Regions from separate parts of the Micromonospora sp. NPDC049114 genome, predicted to be linked through region 2. Evidence: riboswitches for the same ligand, from Rfam matches in the RefSeq annotation. Region 2 holds a riboswitch; each other region holds the start of a gene.
The links. Region 2 has a riboswitch for S-adenosylmethionine ahead of AB0B39_RS13515 (ABC transporter substrate-binding protein). Riboswitches for the same ligand answer to the same signal wherever they lie in the genome.
Positions count from the first base shown of each region.

Region 1: another riboswitch for S-adenosylmethionine. It lies ahead of AB0B39_RS19930 (aminotransferase class V-fold PLP-dependent enzyme); the one in region 2 lies ahead of AB0B39_RS13515 (ABC transporter substrate-binding protein).
Region 3: another riboswitch for S-adenosylmethionine. It lies ahead of thrC (threonine synthase); the one in region 2 lies ahead of AB0B39_RS13515 (ABC transporter substrate-binding protein).

Region 1 covers NZ_JBEZEA010000006.1:287,008-291,448, forward strand. Annotated here, with positions in the region: gene AB0B39_RS19925 (FUSC family protein) at 1-909, shown strand, start outside; gene AB0B39_RS19930 (aminotransferase class V-fold PLP-dependent enzyme) at 979-2,214, opposite strand; SAM riboswitch class IV at 2,294-2,414, opposite strand; gene AB0B39_RS19935 (PrsW family intramembrane metalloprotease) at 2,438-3,922, shown strand; gene AB0B39_RS19940 (hypothetical protein) at 3,938-4,105, opposite strand; gene AB0B39_RS19945 (co-chaperone GroES) at 4,198-4,441, opposite strand, start outside.
Region 2 covers NZ_JBEZEA010000003.1:127,335-131,775, forward strand. Annotated here, with positions in the region: gene corA (magnesium/cobalt transporter CorA) at 1-366, opposite strand, end outside; gene AB0B39_RS13510 (amino acid transporter) at 594-2,534, shown strand; SAM riboswitch class IV at 2,618-2,729, shown strand; gene AB0B39_RS13515 (ABC transporter substrate-binding protein) at 3,049-3,894, shown strand; gene AB0B39_RS13520 (amino acid ABC transporter permease) at 3,934-4,441, shown strand, end outside.
Region 3 covers NZ_JBEZEA010000006.1:266,528-270,968, forward strand. Annotated here, with positions in the region: gene AB0B39_RS19835 (DoxX family protein) at 1-365, shown strand, start outside; gene AB0B39_RS19840 (metalloregulator ArsR/SmtB family transcription factor) at 505-810, opposite strand; gene AB0B39_RS19845 (DMT family transporter) at 902-1,870, shown strand; SAM riboswitch class I at 1,938-2,073, shown strand; gene thrC (threonine synthase) at 2,084-3,370, shown strand; gene AB0B39_RS19855 (GNAT family N-acetyltransferase) at 3,626-4,441, shown strand, end outside.

The DNA of each region.
Region 1 (4,441 bases), on a different contig from region 2:
CTGATCTACTTCCTCGGCACCGGGGCGTGGCAGCTCGGCCTGGTGGTCACGGTGGCGATCCTGCTCACCATCTTCGCCGGGGCGAGCGTGGCCATCGTCATCCAGGCCGCCGCCACGGCGGTGCTGATCGTGACGTTGAGCCCGTCCACCCAGAACCTGGAGATCCCCCGCTTCGTCGACGCCTTTCTCGGCGGCGGCATCGCGCTGCTGGTGACGGCTGTCCTGTTGCCGCTGAACCCACTGCGTGTGATCAACCGGGCCGCCCGGCCGGCGCTGGACCTGCTCGCCGCCCAGCTCGACGCCACCGCCGACGGGCTGCGCGACCGGGACCGGGCCGGCATCCAGCGGGCGCTGGAGCGGCTGCGCAACAACAAGGACGAGCTGGCCACCCTGGCCGAGGCGATCGAGGGCGCGAAGGAGACGGCCACCCTGTCGCCGGCCCGCTGGCACCGCCGCGGCGAGCTGATCCACTACGCGGAGGCGGCCGACCCGATCGACCGCGCCATGCGTAACAGCGGCACGCTGATCCGCCGGTCCGTCACCCTGATCGAGGACGACGAGCCGGTGCCGGATCCGATGCCGGACGCGATCGGCCACCTCGCCGAGTCGGTCCGGCTGCTCAAGCACGAGTTCGCGGCGGGCGAGGAGCCGCAGAAGGCACGGGAGCGCTCGCTGCGGGCCGTCAGCGAGGCCGGCCGGGCGTACGGGGCGGGGGTCGGCTTCTCCGGGAGTGTCGTGATCGCCCAGATCCGGACCACGGCGAGTGACCTGCTGGTGGCCTCCGGGGTCGAGCAGGAGGAGGCGAACCGGTGGATCCGGACGGCCTTCGGGGAGCAGGAACGGCCGATCGGCGAACCGGCCGAGCCGGGCGAGGCGCCGAAGCCACCCACCGCCCCGCCGGTCGGCTGAGCGCGGGGCGGCGGGGCGTCCGGGGCAGGGACTCAGCCCGGCGCAGGCGCAGGCGCAGGCCAGCTCGGCTCAGGCCAGCTCGGCGAGCGCGGCCAGTAGGCGGTCGACCTGGGCGGCGGTGCTGCCCAGGCCGATGCTGGCGCGCAACGCGGTCGGCGGAAGATCCCGCCGGCCGGTACGCCCGGCGGCCTCGCCGAGCAGCCGCCGGGCCAGCGGGTGGGCGCAGAACAACCCGTCCCGGACGCCGATCCGGTGTTCGGCGGCCAGTCGGGCGGCCACCGCGGCGGAGTCCCGGCCGGCGACCACGAACGAGACGATGCCGACCCGGGGCGCGTCGGGGCCGAACGTGCGCAACTCCACCACGTGCGGCAGGGCGGCGAGGCCGGTGCGCAGCCGGGCCAGCAGCGCCTGTTCCCGGGCGGCCAGCGCCACCCGGTCGGCGTCGGCCAGCGCCGCGCACACCGCCGCCAGCGCCACCGCGCCCAGCAGATTCGGGGTGCCGCCCTCGTGTCGGGCCGGGCCGTTCGCCCAGGTCACGTCGTGGGTGGCCGGCCCGACGTGGCTGGTGGCGCCGCCGCCGGCGAGGTACGGCGCGGCGGCGTCCAACCAGTCCGTGCGGCCGATGAGCACACCCGTGCCGAACGGGGCGTACAGCTTGTGGCCGGAGACGGCCAGGTAGTCCACGTCGAGCGTGTGCATGTCGACCGGGGCGTGCGGGGCGAGCTGCGCGGCGTCGAGGACGATCCGGGCGTTGTGCCGGTGGGCCACCCGGGCCAGCTCGGCGACCGGCCACAGCTCCCCGGTCACGTTGCTCGCCCCGGTCACGGCGACCAGCACCGGCAGCGCGGGATTGCTGTCGCGGCGCAGCTCGGTGAGGGCGGCGGCGAGAGCGCGGACCGCCCCGCCCGGGTCGGCGGGCACTGGCAGGCGCACCGAGCCGCGTGGCCAGGGCAGCAGGTTGGCGTGGTGCTCGCCCGCGAAGGTGACGACTGTCGTGCCGGCGGGCAGCGCCCGGGCCAGCAGGTTGAGGGCGTCGGTGGTGTTCCGGGTGAAGATCACGTGGTCGTCGGCGCGGGCGCCGAAGAAGTCGCCTACCGTCTGCCGGGCCCGCTCGTAGGCCAGGGTGCAGCGCCGCGACAGCGCTCCCGCGCCGCGGTGCACGCTGGCGTACCAGGGGAGCAGTTCGGTGACCGCGTCGGCCGCGGCCCGCGCGCACGGCGCGGTGGCCGCGTAGTCGAGGTTGATCTCGCCGGGTACGCCGAGCACGTCGAGCGCCGCCGACGGCTGGGGCGCGACGGTGGGCAGGGCGGGCAGCGAGGGTACGAGGGTGACGGACACGCCGGAACCTCCGGGGTCAGGGACCCCGGGTGTGGCCTCGGGACGGGGTCCGCGCTTGCCCAGCACGCCGATCGGGCTGGGCCCGGTCATCACCCGGGGCACCCCACCGCGAACTCGACGAGGGTTGCCGGCCAGCAAGCCGGGGCTTGACGCTGGCGCTCGTGACCTGCCGGCAGCATAGCGGCTGTGGATGCGGCCGAACCAGCCGGCGGCGGATGGCTACGCTGACCGCATGGCCGACACCCCGCCCGGTGCACCCCTACCGTCGCCGCCGCACCCGCCGGCGGCCCCGCCCGTCGGCGGGTCAACCGGGATCCCGCCGCGCCGCTTCGGCTGGCTGCGGTTCCTGGTGCTGGCCGGGGTGGTGCTGTTCATCGCGGCGTGCGCGGTCTTCATGGTCATCACCCTCGGCCAGTCGCTGGGCGTACAGGCGCTGCTGGTCGGGGTGGGCGCCGCGATCCTGCCGGTGCCGGTGCTCGTCGCGTGCTTCCTCTGGCTCGACCGCTACGAACCGGAGCCCCTGAAATACCTGATCTTCTGCTTCGCGTGGGGCGCGTTCGTCTCCACCGCCGCCTCGTTGAAGGTGAACGAGTTCGCCGCCGGGCGGTTCGCCGACTGGGGGCTGCCGGACGCGCTGACCGGCGTGCTGGTGGCGCCGTTCATCGAGGAGCTGACCAAGGCGCTCGGCCCGATCCTGCTGCTGGTGTTCCGGCGGCGGGAGTGGTCCGGGATCACCGACGGCCTGGTCTACTGCGGGCTCTCCGCGGTCGGCTTCGCGATGGTGGAGAACATCCTCTACCTGGGCGGGTACGGCTATGCGGCCGGCGCCGACCGGTACGGCCCGGCGACCGGCGCCCAGCAGGTGATCGCCATCTTCATCGTGCGGATCCTCCTGTTCGGGTTCGCCCACCCCCTCTTCACCTCGATGACCGGTGTGGGGCTCGGTGTCGCCGCCCGGACGGCCGACCGGCGGGTCCGGGTGCTCGCTCCGATCGCCGGCCTGCTGCTGGCGATGATGCTGCACGGCACGTGGAACCTGCTGCCGACGCTGACCCAGGCCACCGGCGAGGCCGTGATCATGCTGTACGGCTTCCTGGGTCTGATGGTGCCGGTGTTCTTCGGCGTGGTCGGGCTGGCCGTGTGGCTGCGCGCCTGGGAGGGGCGGCTCACCGAGCGGACGCTGCCCGACTACGTGCGCGCCGGCTGGTTGAGCCCGCCCGAGGTGGCCGCGCTGAGCAGCCTGGGCCGTCGGCATGCCGCCCGTAGCTGGGCACGCCGGGTCGCCGGGGACGCCGGGGTGCGGGCGATGCGCGGATACCAGCTCGCCGCGACCCGGCTGGCCCTGCTGCGCGACGGGACGCTTCGTGGTCTGGACCGGAAGCCCGCTGACCGGGAGCGGACGTTCGCCGAGGAGCGGCAACTGCTGGAGGCGATCACCGCGTACCGGTCGTACTTCGTGGGTCGCGACCCCCAGGCCCCGGTGGGTGTCTGGGACGGCAGCCGTTACCACCTGCGCTTCCCGGACGGTACGCAGCGACCGGTGGACGCGCCCGACGAGCCGGTCGTGCCGATCCCGGTGGTGCTCGCCCCGCCGCCGCCTCCGATGGGCTACGCGCCGCCCAACTGGCACGGTCTGCGCCCCGCAGCGCCGTGGCCGCCGCCCGGTCACCCCTGACGGCGGTCGGCGGGCTCAGGTCATCAGCGTGGTGAGGAAGTCACCGAGCCCCTGCGCCATCGCGATCAGCGCGGCCCCGATCGCCTTGAACATCTGCGCGGCGCCGTCCGGGCGGAACGCCATGAAGTAGATCAGGAACGCGACGCTGCCCCAGGTCAGCAGTTTCTTCACGAATACCGGCATCGTCCCTCCCCAGGGCCCACGGTCGCCGGCTGGCTTCCCGCGCCACGGGCTGGCAAACGGCGCGGTGGCGTCCGCCGGCCAGGGGAGGTGCGTCAGAGATAGAGACCTGTGGAATCGTTCTCGATCCGCTCGGCGGCCACGGCGTGCACGTCGCGCTCCCGCAGCAGCACGTACCCGCGGCCGTGCAGCTCGACCTCGGAACGGTCGTCCGGGTCGAAGAGGACCCGGTCACCGGAGACGATGGCGCGGACGTTCGGCCCCACGCCGACCGCGGTGGCCCACGCGAGGCGCTTGCCGACCGCGGCGGTCGCCGGGATGACGATGCCCGCGGTGGAA
Region 2 (4,441 bases):
ACGCAGCACCACGAACAGCGTGTGCCCGTACCGCTCCAGCTTGGGTCGCTGGTGGGCGTTGATCGCGTCCTCCACCGCCAGGTCGTGCAGGCGGAACTCGCGCGCCAGTGAGGAGATCTGGTCGATGTCGGGCCGGTACAACCCGATCCAGGCCATCGCGTCGTCCTGCTCCTGGAGGCAGGAGTACGTCTCGGCGAGGCCGGCCGGCGAGGCGAACCGGTGTCCCCGGATGTAGACCGCACTGTCCACCATGCCACCGGCGGGCGGGGGCGGTGCCGGCGGTGGGGGCACGCCGACGCGGGTCTCGTGCTCGTCGAGCTGACGGCCGAAGCCACCACCCGGGCGGAATCGACGGCCGCCGACCATGACCCGCTCCTTCCCCGGTGGCATCCGATCCGGCGGCCTCCCGGCCCGACCGGGCGGTTCGGTGCGGGGCGCCGGAGGCGCTGCATCCCCTCTGCCCCCGGGCCGAAACCCTCCGACTCGCCGGCCGCCCCCACCGGGGACGGGCGGGTTCGGCGTACCCGGGGACGGGCGCGTGCGACCGGGCGGATACTCGCGGTGACCATGGGCGGAGGACGGGGGAAGCGCCGGTGCAGGGCGACAGGCGCGGTGGGCGGCTGCGCGGCTGGCTGCTCGACGGCGGTACGGAGCGGGCCGCGCGGCATTCCGGCCCGGGCGGGCGCCCGCCCGAGGATCGGCACCACCCGTGGTGGAAGGTGATGTGCCTGACCGGTGTCGACTACTTCTCGACGCTGGGCTATCAGCCGGGCATCGCGGCGCTGGCGGCCGGGGCGCTGTCGCCGGTGGCGACGCTGGTGCTGGTGCTGGTGACGCTGCTGGGCGCGCTGCCGGTGTACCGGCGGGTGGCTGTCGAGAGCCCGCACGGTGAGGGTTCGATCGCGATGCTCGTACGCCTGCTGAGCTACTGGCCGGGCAAGCTGTTCGTGCTGGTGCTGCTCGGTTTCGCGGCCACCGACTTCATCATCACCATCACCCTCTCGGCGGCGGACGCGACAGCCCACATCGACGAGAACCCGTTCTGGCCGAGCGGGCTCAAGGGACACGAGGTGCTCCTCACGCTGCTGCTGGTGGCACTGCTGGGCGCGGTGTTCCTCAAGGGATTCGGCGAGGCCATCGGGATCGCCGTCGTCCTGGTGGCGGTCTACCTGGGGCTGAACGCGGTGGTGATCGCCGACGCGCTGTGGCGGGTGGTGACCCATCCGAGCGCGGTCGGAGACTGGACGAACGCGCTGAGCACCGGGCACGGCGATCCCCTGCTGGTGGTCGGGTTGTCCCTGCTGGTGTTCCCGAAGCTCGCGTTGGGCCTGTCCGGTTTCGAGACCGGGGTGGCCGTGATGCCGCACATCCGGGGGGATCGCGCGGACTCGGAGGACCGGCCGTTGGGCCGGATCCGGGGAGCGCGGCGGCTGCTCACCACCGCCGCCGCGACGATGAGCGTCTTCCTGATCACCAGCAGCGTGACCACCACCGTGCTGATCCCGCCGGAGGCGTTCCAGCCGGGCGGGCCGGCGAACGGCCGGGCGTTGGCCTACCTGGCGCACCAGCACCTCGGCGGCGTGTTCGGCACCGTCTACGACCTGTCGACGATCGGGATCCTGTGGTTCGCGGGCGCGTCGGCGATGGCCGGGTTGCTCAATCTCGTACCCCGTTATCTGCCGCGGTACGGCATGGCCCCGACCTGGGCGCGGGCGGTCCGGCCGCTGGTGCTGGTCTTCACCACCGTGGCGTTCGTGATCACGGTGGTCTTCTCCGCGAGCGTGGACGCGCAGGGCGGCGCGTACGCCACCGGGGTCCTGGTGTTGATCACCTCGGCGGCGACGGCGGTGACCCTCGCGGCGCGACGACGGCGCCAGCGGGGGCGGACGTACGCCTTCGGGACCATCGCGTTGATCTTCGTCTACACCACTGTGGCGAACGTCGTGGAACGCCCCGACGGCGTCAAGATCGCCGCCTGTTTCATCGGCGGGATGATCCTGGTGTCGGTGCTGTCCCGGCTCATGCGGGCCTACGAGCTGCGCGTCGACCACGTCGAGCTGGACCCGACCGCCGCCCGGATGATCGACGAGCGGGCCACCCGTCGGATCCGCCTCATCGCGCACGAGCCGGAGCGCCGCGACCCGGCCGAGTACCGCGCAAAGCTGGCACAGACCATGGCGGACAACGACTTCCCCGACGACAGCGACGTCATCTTCGTCGAGGTCCACGTCACCGACCCGTCGGACTTCGAGACCGAGCTGCCGGTGCGCGGCAGCGTGGCGCACGACAGCTACCCGGTGCTCAGCCTGACCGGCTCGTCGGTGCCCACCGCGCTCGCCGCCCTGCTGCTGGAGATCCGCGACCGGAGCCGGCGACGGCCACACATCTACTTCGAGTGGAGCGAGGGTGGCCCGGGTCGCAACCTCCTGCGCTACCTGGCGTTCGGGCAGGGCGCCATCGCCTCGGTCACCCGGGAGATCCTGCGTCGCCAGGAGCCCGACCCGCGCCGCCGGCCGCACGTGCACGCCGGTTGACCTGCCGGTCGAACCGTCGCGGACGGTGAGCGTGGTCATAACGGCTGGACGGTCCACCGGTCGGAGCTGCTAGCCTCGGCGCAGGTCATGAGTGCCAGCGCGAAGCCCCGGCTCGCTGGCCGGCAACCCTCCTCCGCGGTGGGGTGCCCCGGGTGAGGACCAGGCACCGGCAGGACGCCGGCGCAAGCGTGGCCTGGCACCCAGGTCAGCAACAGACCCGGGAGACCGTATGCGCATCATCCTCAGCCCCACGCCACCGGCCGGTCGGCTCATGCCGACCCTGACCCGGCGTCGCCACGTGGACCTGATGCGAATGCGCAGCGCGGCGTGTACCGCCGCCTGACGCGCTGACCCCTCCCCTCCCCGGGCGCCCTCGCCCACCCCACTCGACCCTCGCGTCGATCATGAAGTTGTTGCCCGTCCGACCGGCGTGTCGGGGCAACAACTTCATGATCGACCGGGTCAATGCACCCTTTTGGAGACACCCGTGCGATCTTTTTCTGTCCTGAGCCGTGTGGTTGCCGTTGGGGCGGCCCTGCTGGTTGCCGGCGGGTTGGCCGCGTGCGGTGGCGACGACTCGTCGGGCGCCGCCGGCAACCCGTACGGGCTGGCGCAGGCCGGCGTGCTGCGGGCCGGCACGCTCACCGACGCCCCGCCGAACGTGTACCTCAAGGACGGTAAGTTCACCGGCTTCGACAACGACCTGCTGACCGCGGTGGCCGGCAAGCTCGGCCTGACTGTCGAGTTCGTCGGAACCGACTTCTCCGCGCTGCTCTCCCAGGTCAACAACCACAAGTTCGACGTCGGCAGCTCCTCGATCACGATCACCGAGGCGCGGAAGAAGACAGTCGACTTCGGCAACGGCTACGACTTCGGCTACTTCGGGCTGGACGTGCCGGCCGGCTCGCCGATCACCGGGTTCGACCAGCTCGCCGGCAAGCGGGTCGTGGTGGTCCAGGGCACCGTCCAGGACGACTACGCCACCGGCAAGCAGCTCGACCCGGTGCGGGTGCCGGACTACAACGGCGCGATCAACCAGCTCAAGGCGGGCACCGCCGACGCGTGGATCGCCCCGGCGGAGATCGGCGAGAAGTCGGCCGCCGACAGCAAGGGAAAGATCACCGTGGCGGCCAAGCAGCTCAGCCCGGCACCCACCGCGTACGCCGTGGCCAAGGGCAACGACAAGCTGCGCGAGGCGCTGAACAAGGGCCTCGACGAGGTGATCGCCGACGGCACCTGGAGCCGGTTGCAGGCCCAGTACTACCCGGGCCGCCCCATCCCGGCGGACTTCACCCCGGGCAGCGGCACCGTGGCGGCGCCGTCCGCGTCCGCCGTGCCGTCGGCGTCGGCTGCGTCCTGAACCGGTGACGAGCGAGCAGGGCGGTAGGAGAGGCGACCGATGGATCCGTTGAGCACCCTGTGGGAGACCTTCTTCGACGCCGACGCGATGCGCGAGGCGCTGCCCGAGATGCTGACCGTCGGGCTGCCCAACACGCTGATCCTGGCGGTCTCCGCCGCCCTGCTCGGCACGGTGTTCGGCCTGCTGCTGGCCGTGGCCGGCATCTCGCGCAGTCGATGGCTGCGCTGGCCGGCGCGCGTCTACACCGACGTCTTCCGCGGGCTGCCGGCCGCGGCGACGATCCTGCTGATCGGCGTCGGGCTGGCACCGCTCGGCATGCGGGTCTGGGGACCGGACCCGTACCCGCTGGGCGTCCTCGCGCTGTCGCTGATCGCGGCGGCGTACATCGGGGAGATCTTCCGCTCCGGCATCCAGTCGGTGGAGGCGGCCCAGTTGGAGGGCGCGCGGGCGCTCGGCTTCTCCTGGGCCGACGCGATGCGGCTGGTGATCATCCCGCAGGGCATCCGGCGGGTGCTGCCCGCCTGGGTCAACCAGCTCATCGCGCTGA
Region 3 (4,441 bases), on a different contig from region 2:
CGGTCTTCGGGTTGTTCGGCGGCAACCCCATGACCGGTGCGGCCATCCCGCTCGGCTCCTGGCCGGGCTGGTGGGCCGCGCTGATCCAACTGATCTGCGGCGCGCTGGTGCTGGCCGGGCTCTTCACCCGGCCCGCCGCGCTTCTCGCCTCCGGCTCGATGGCGTACGCCTATTTCGTGGTCCATCAGCCCGAAGGCCTGCTCCCGCTGCGCAACGGCGGTGAGCTGTCGGCGCTCTTCTGCTGGTCGTTCCTGCTGGTCGCGGCACTCGGCTCGGGCCCCTGGGCGCTCGACGCGCTGCTCGCCCGGCGTCGCGCCGACGCCCCACCGGCCTCGGTGAGCGACCCCGCCCCGGTTTCCGCCTGACCGCACCCGAAACCGCGCGTCGCCGGAGCCTCAACGAGGCGGCTCCGGCGACGCGCCCGGTCAGGGTCGGGCCGGCTCGGGCCTGGCCGGGCCGGGTCGATCGGAAGTGGAAGCAGGCCGGAGCAGGCGGGCGCGGGCGTCAGGCCGGAGGGCGCGGGGCGAGGACCGCGTCCAGGAGGCCCGGGTACCGCTGGTCCACCTCGTCGCGGCGCAGCCGGACCAGTCGGCTGGTGCCGGCGGCCCGGGTGCGGGTCAGGCCCGCCTCGCGCAGCACCTTCAGGTGGTGGCTGCGGGTCGCCTTGGAGACGCCGAAGTCGAAGCTGCCGCAGGCGGCCTCGCCGCCCTCGGCGAGCGCCCGCACGATCTGTAGCCGCACGTCGTCGGCGAGTGCGGCCAGCACAGCGGTGACCGGTACGGCGGCCAGGTCGGGTTCGTGCGGCTCCATGTGACCAGTGTAACCCTTGTTCGACAACTTTCGAACAACACCCTATGGTCGGTGTCGTTGGTTCGAAGATACTCGAACATTGGAGCTGACGATGCGATCCCGCGCCGCCGCCTATCCGCTGCTCGCCGTGCTCGCCTGGGGCGCGATGTTTCCGATCCTGGCCAGCGCGCTGAGCCGGGTCGATCCACTCAACCTGACCACCGCCCGCTACCTGTTCGCCGCCGTCATCCTGGTCGCCATCCTGCTGGTTCGCGAGGGCGCCACCGCGCTGCGGCTCGGCGGTCGGGGAGTCGAGGTGGTGGTGCTCGGCGTCGTCGGCTTCGCCGGCTTCAACCTGCTCACCAACCTGGCGCTCGAACACGCCGCCCCGCAACAGATCTCCCTCTTCGTGGCCACCACACCGGTCATCACCCAACTGGTCCGGTGGGCGCGGGACGGCGTACGACCGAAGCCTCTTCTGCTGGCTCTCTCCCTGGTGGCGCTCCTCGGAGTCGGCCTGGTGATCACCCGCGGCAGCCTGGCCGGTCTCGGCCAGTTCGGTCTCGGCGGCCTGATGATGATCGGCGCGGTGCTCGGCTGGGGCATCTACACCCACGGCGCCAGCCGGTTCGGCGCCTGGTCGCCGCTGCGCTTCACCACGCTTACCGCGCTCGCCGGCACGGCCGCCATGCTGGCCGCGAGCATCGGCGCCGACGCTGTCGGGTGGCAGCACGCGCCGGCCGCCGCCGACCTCGTGGCGGTCGCCCCACAACTGGCGTACGCCGTGATCGTCGCCGCCGTCGTCGCGGTGCTGGCCTGGAACACAGGTGTGCAGCGGCTGGGCTCCGCCAACGCGGCCCTGTTCATGAACCTGGTCCCGGTGACCACCTTCGTCGTGCAGATCGCCCGCGGCTACCGGCCCGAGGCCATCGAGCTGGTCGGCGCCGCGATCACCATCGCCGCCCTGGTCGCCGCGAACCTCGCCACCAGGGCACGGACCCGGTCGTCGTCCCTGCCGCAACCCACGGCGGTCACCGACCCGGCCGCGGTGGTCGACCCGGTGGCGGTGGCCGCCCGCTGACCCACTCACTGGGATACCCGGTGGAGGCGACAGGCAACGTTGCCTAGACTCGACGGCACAACTGCATACCTCATCCAGAGGGGCTGAGGGATACGGCCCGACGACGCCCCGGCAACCACCCCGCGCGCTCACCGCTGAGCGACAGGCGGGGCAGGTGCCAATTCCGTCCCCGCCGCACCGTGCGATGCGGGGAAAGATGAGAGGACTCTCGACATGACGTCGACGCTCGCCGCCTCCGGCATCGACACCTCCGCAAGCCCCGCCCGCGCCCTGGTCTGTCGCGCCTGTTCGGCCCGCTACCCGCTCGCCGCCCAGCACGCCTGCTACGAGTGTTTCGGCCCCCTCGAAGTGGACTACGACACCGCGGCCCTGGCCACTGTCACCCGCGAGCAGATCGAGGCGGGCCCGAACAACATCTGGCGGTACGCCGCGCTGCTGCCCGCCGGCCAGGACCCGGCCACCCGGGTCACCCTCGACCCGGGGCTGACCCCGCTGGTGGCGGCCCCGCACCTCGCCGCCGAGCTGGGCATCACCGCACCGCTGTGGGTCAAGGACGACAGCGCCAACCCGACCCACTCGTTCAAGGACCGGGTCGTCTCGGTGGCGCTGACCGCCGCGAAGGCACTCGGCTTCACCCGGTTCGCCTGCGCGTCCACCGGCAACCTGGCCAACTCGGTGGCCGCGCACGCCGCCCGAGCCGGTGTGCCCTCGGTGGTCTTCATTCCCAGTGACCTGGAGCAGGGCAAGGTCATCACCACCGCCGTCTACGGCGGCGAGCTGGTCGCCATCGACGGCTCGTACGACGACGTCAACCGGCTCTGCGGTGAGCTGGTGGAGACCGACGAATTCGAGGACACGGCGTTCGTCAACGTGAACGTCCGGCCGTACTACGCGGAAGGCTCCAAGACCCTCGGTTACGAGGTGGCCGAGCAGCTCGGCTGGCGCATCCCGGCCCAGGTGGTCATCCCGATGGCCAGCGGTGAGCTGCTCACCAAGATTGACAAGGCGTTCTCCGAGCTGGTCGAGATCGGCCTGGTCGAGGCGCCGGCCGGCGGCTGGAAGGTCTTCGGCGCACAGTCGGCCGGCTGCAACCCGATCGCCGCCGCGCTGCACGCCGACACGGACACGATCACCCCGGTCAAGCCCACCGGCATCGCCAAGTCGCTCAACATCGGCGACCCGGCAGCCGGCCTCTACGCCCTGGAGGCGGTCCGGCGCACCGGCGGTTGGATGGAGTACGCCGACGACGACGAGATCCGCGCCGGCATCCGCGACCTGGCCCGCACCACGGGCGTCTTCGCCGAGACGGCGGGCGGGGTGACCGCGGCGGTGCTGCGCAAGCTGGTCGAGTCCGGGCGACTCGACCCCACGGCGGAGACTGTCGTGTTCAACACCGGCGAGGGCCTGAAGACCATCGACGCGGTGGCCAGTCAGGTCGGCCCGACCCACCACATCAAGCCCAGCCTTCGCGCCGCCCGCGACGCCGGCCTCCTCGGCTGACCCTCGTGCCCCGTCGGGCGACCTGCCCGTAACTGGGTTTTCGCTGTGAGTATGGAAAACCCGCCGGTCTGGACTTGACGGCAGGAACCGGACGGCGCAAGATGCTCCGTGCGGGAGGGCATTTCGCCGGAGACTTTTGAAGTTCTTGCGACCCAACGCCGGAGGCGTTGTGCGAGTGTCCCTCCCGACCACGTCCGATGAGGCCAGCGAATATTCGCTGGCCTCATCGCTTTTGCGGCTGTCAGGCTCCCGGGCATGAGCATCACGATCACGTCCTTCGACGGCGCCGACCAGGCCGCGGTCGACGAGGCGTACCGGGTCGGGGCGGCGGCCAACGAGGTCGACCTCCCGGACTTCCCGCCCTTCTGCCGGCGTCGCTTCGACGCGCTGTTCCACACCCCGGCACCCGGCACCCGATCGCTCTGGGCATTGGCCCGGCTGGACGGGGTGCCGGCCGGATACCTCCAACTCGACCTGCCGCAGCTCGACAACACCGACAACGCCACCGCCGAGCTGACGGTGCGTCCCGACCTGCGGCGGCGCGGCGTCGGCCGGGCGCTGCACGAGTACGGGGTGCGCCTGCTGCGGGAGCACGGCCGCAAGCGGGTGGTCGCGATGACCGTCCGCGCGCTGCCCGGCGGTGCGGCCCGTTCCGGGGCGGGCGACGCGTTCGCCGCCTCGACCGGCGCGCAGTCCGCCCTGGCCGAGGTGCGTCGCCGGCTGGAGATCGCCGACATCGACCGACCTGCCCTGCGGGCGGCCCTGGCCGAGGCCCAGCCCCGCGCCGAGGGCTACCGGTCCGTCTCCTGGCAGGGAGCCACCCCGCCGGAGTACGTGGCGGACATCGCCTACCTGGACAGCCGACTGTTGATGGACGCGCCAATGGGTGACGTGCAGTGGGAGCCGGAGCAGGTGGACGCCGAGCGCATCCGGGGCAACGAGCGCGCGTTGGACGCCCGGGGCCGGCGGCGCTACCACCTCGGGATGCGGCACGAAGCGTCCGGTCGGCTGGTCGCCTGGACACTGCTCGACGTGGGCGCCTCCGCCGACTGGCACGCCTTCCAGCAGATC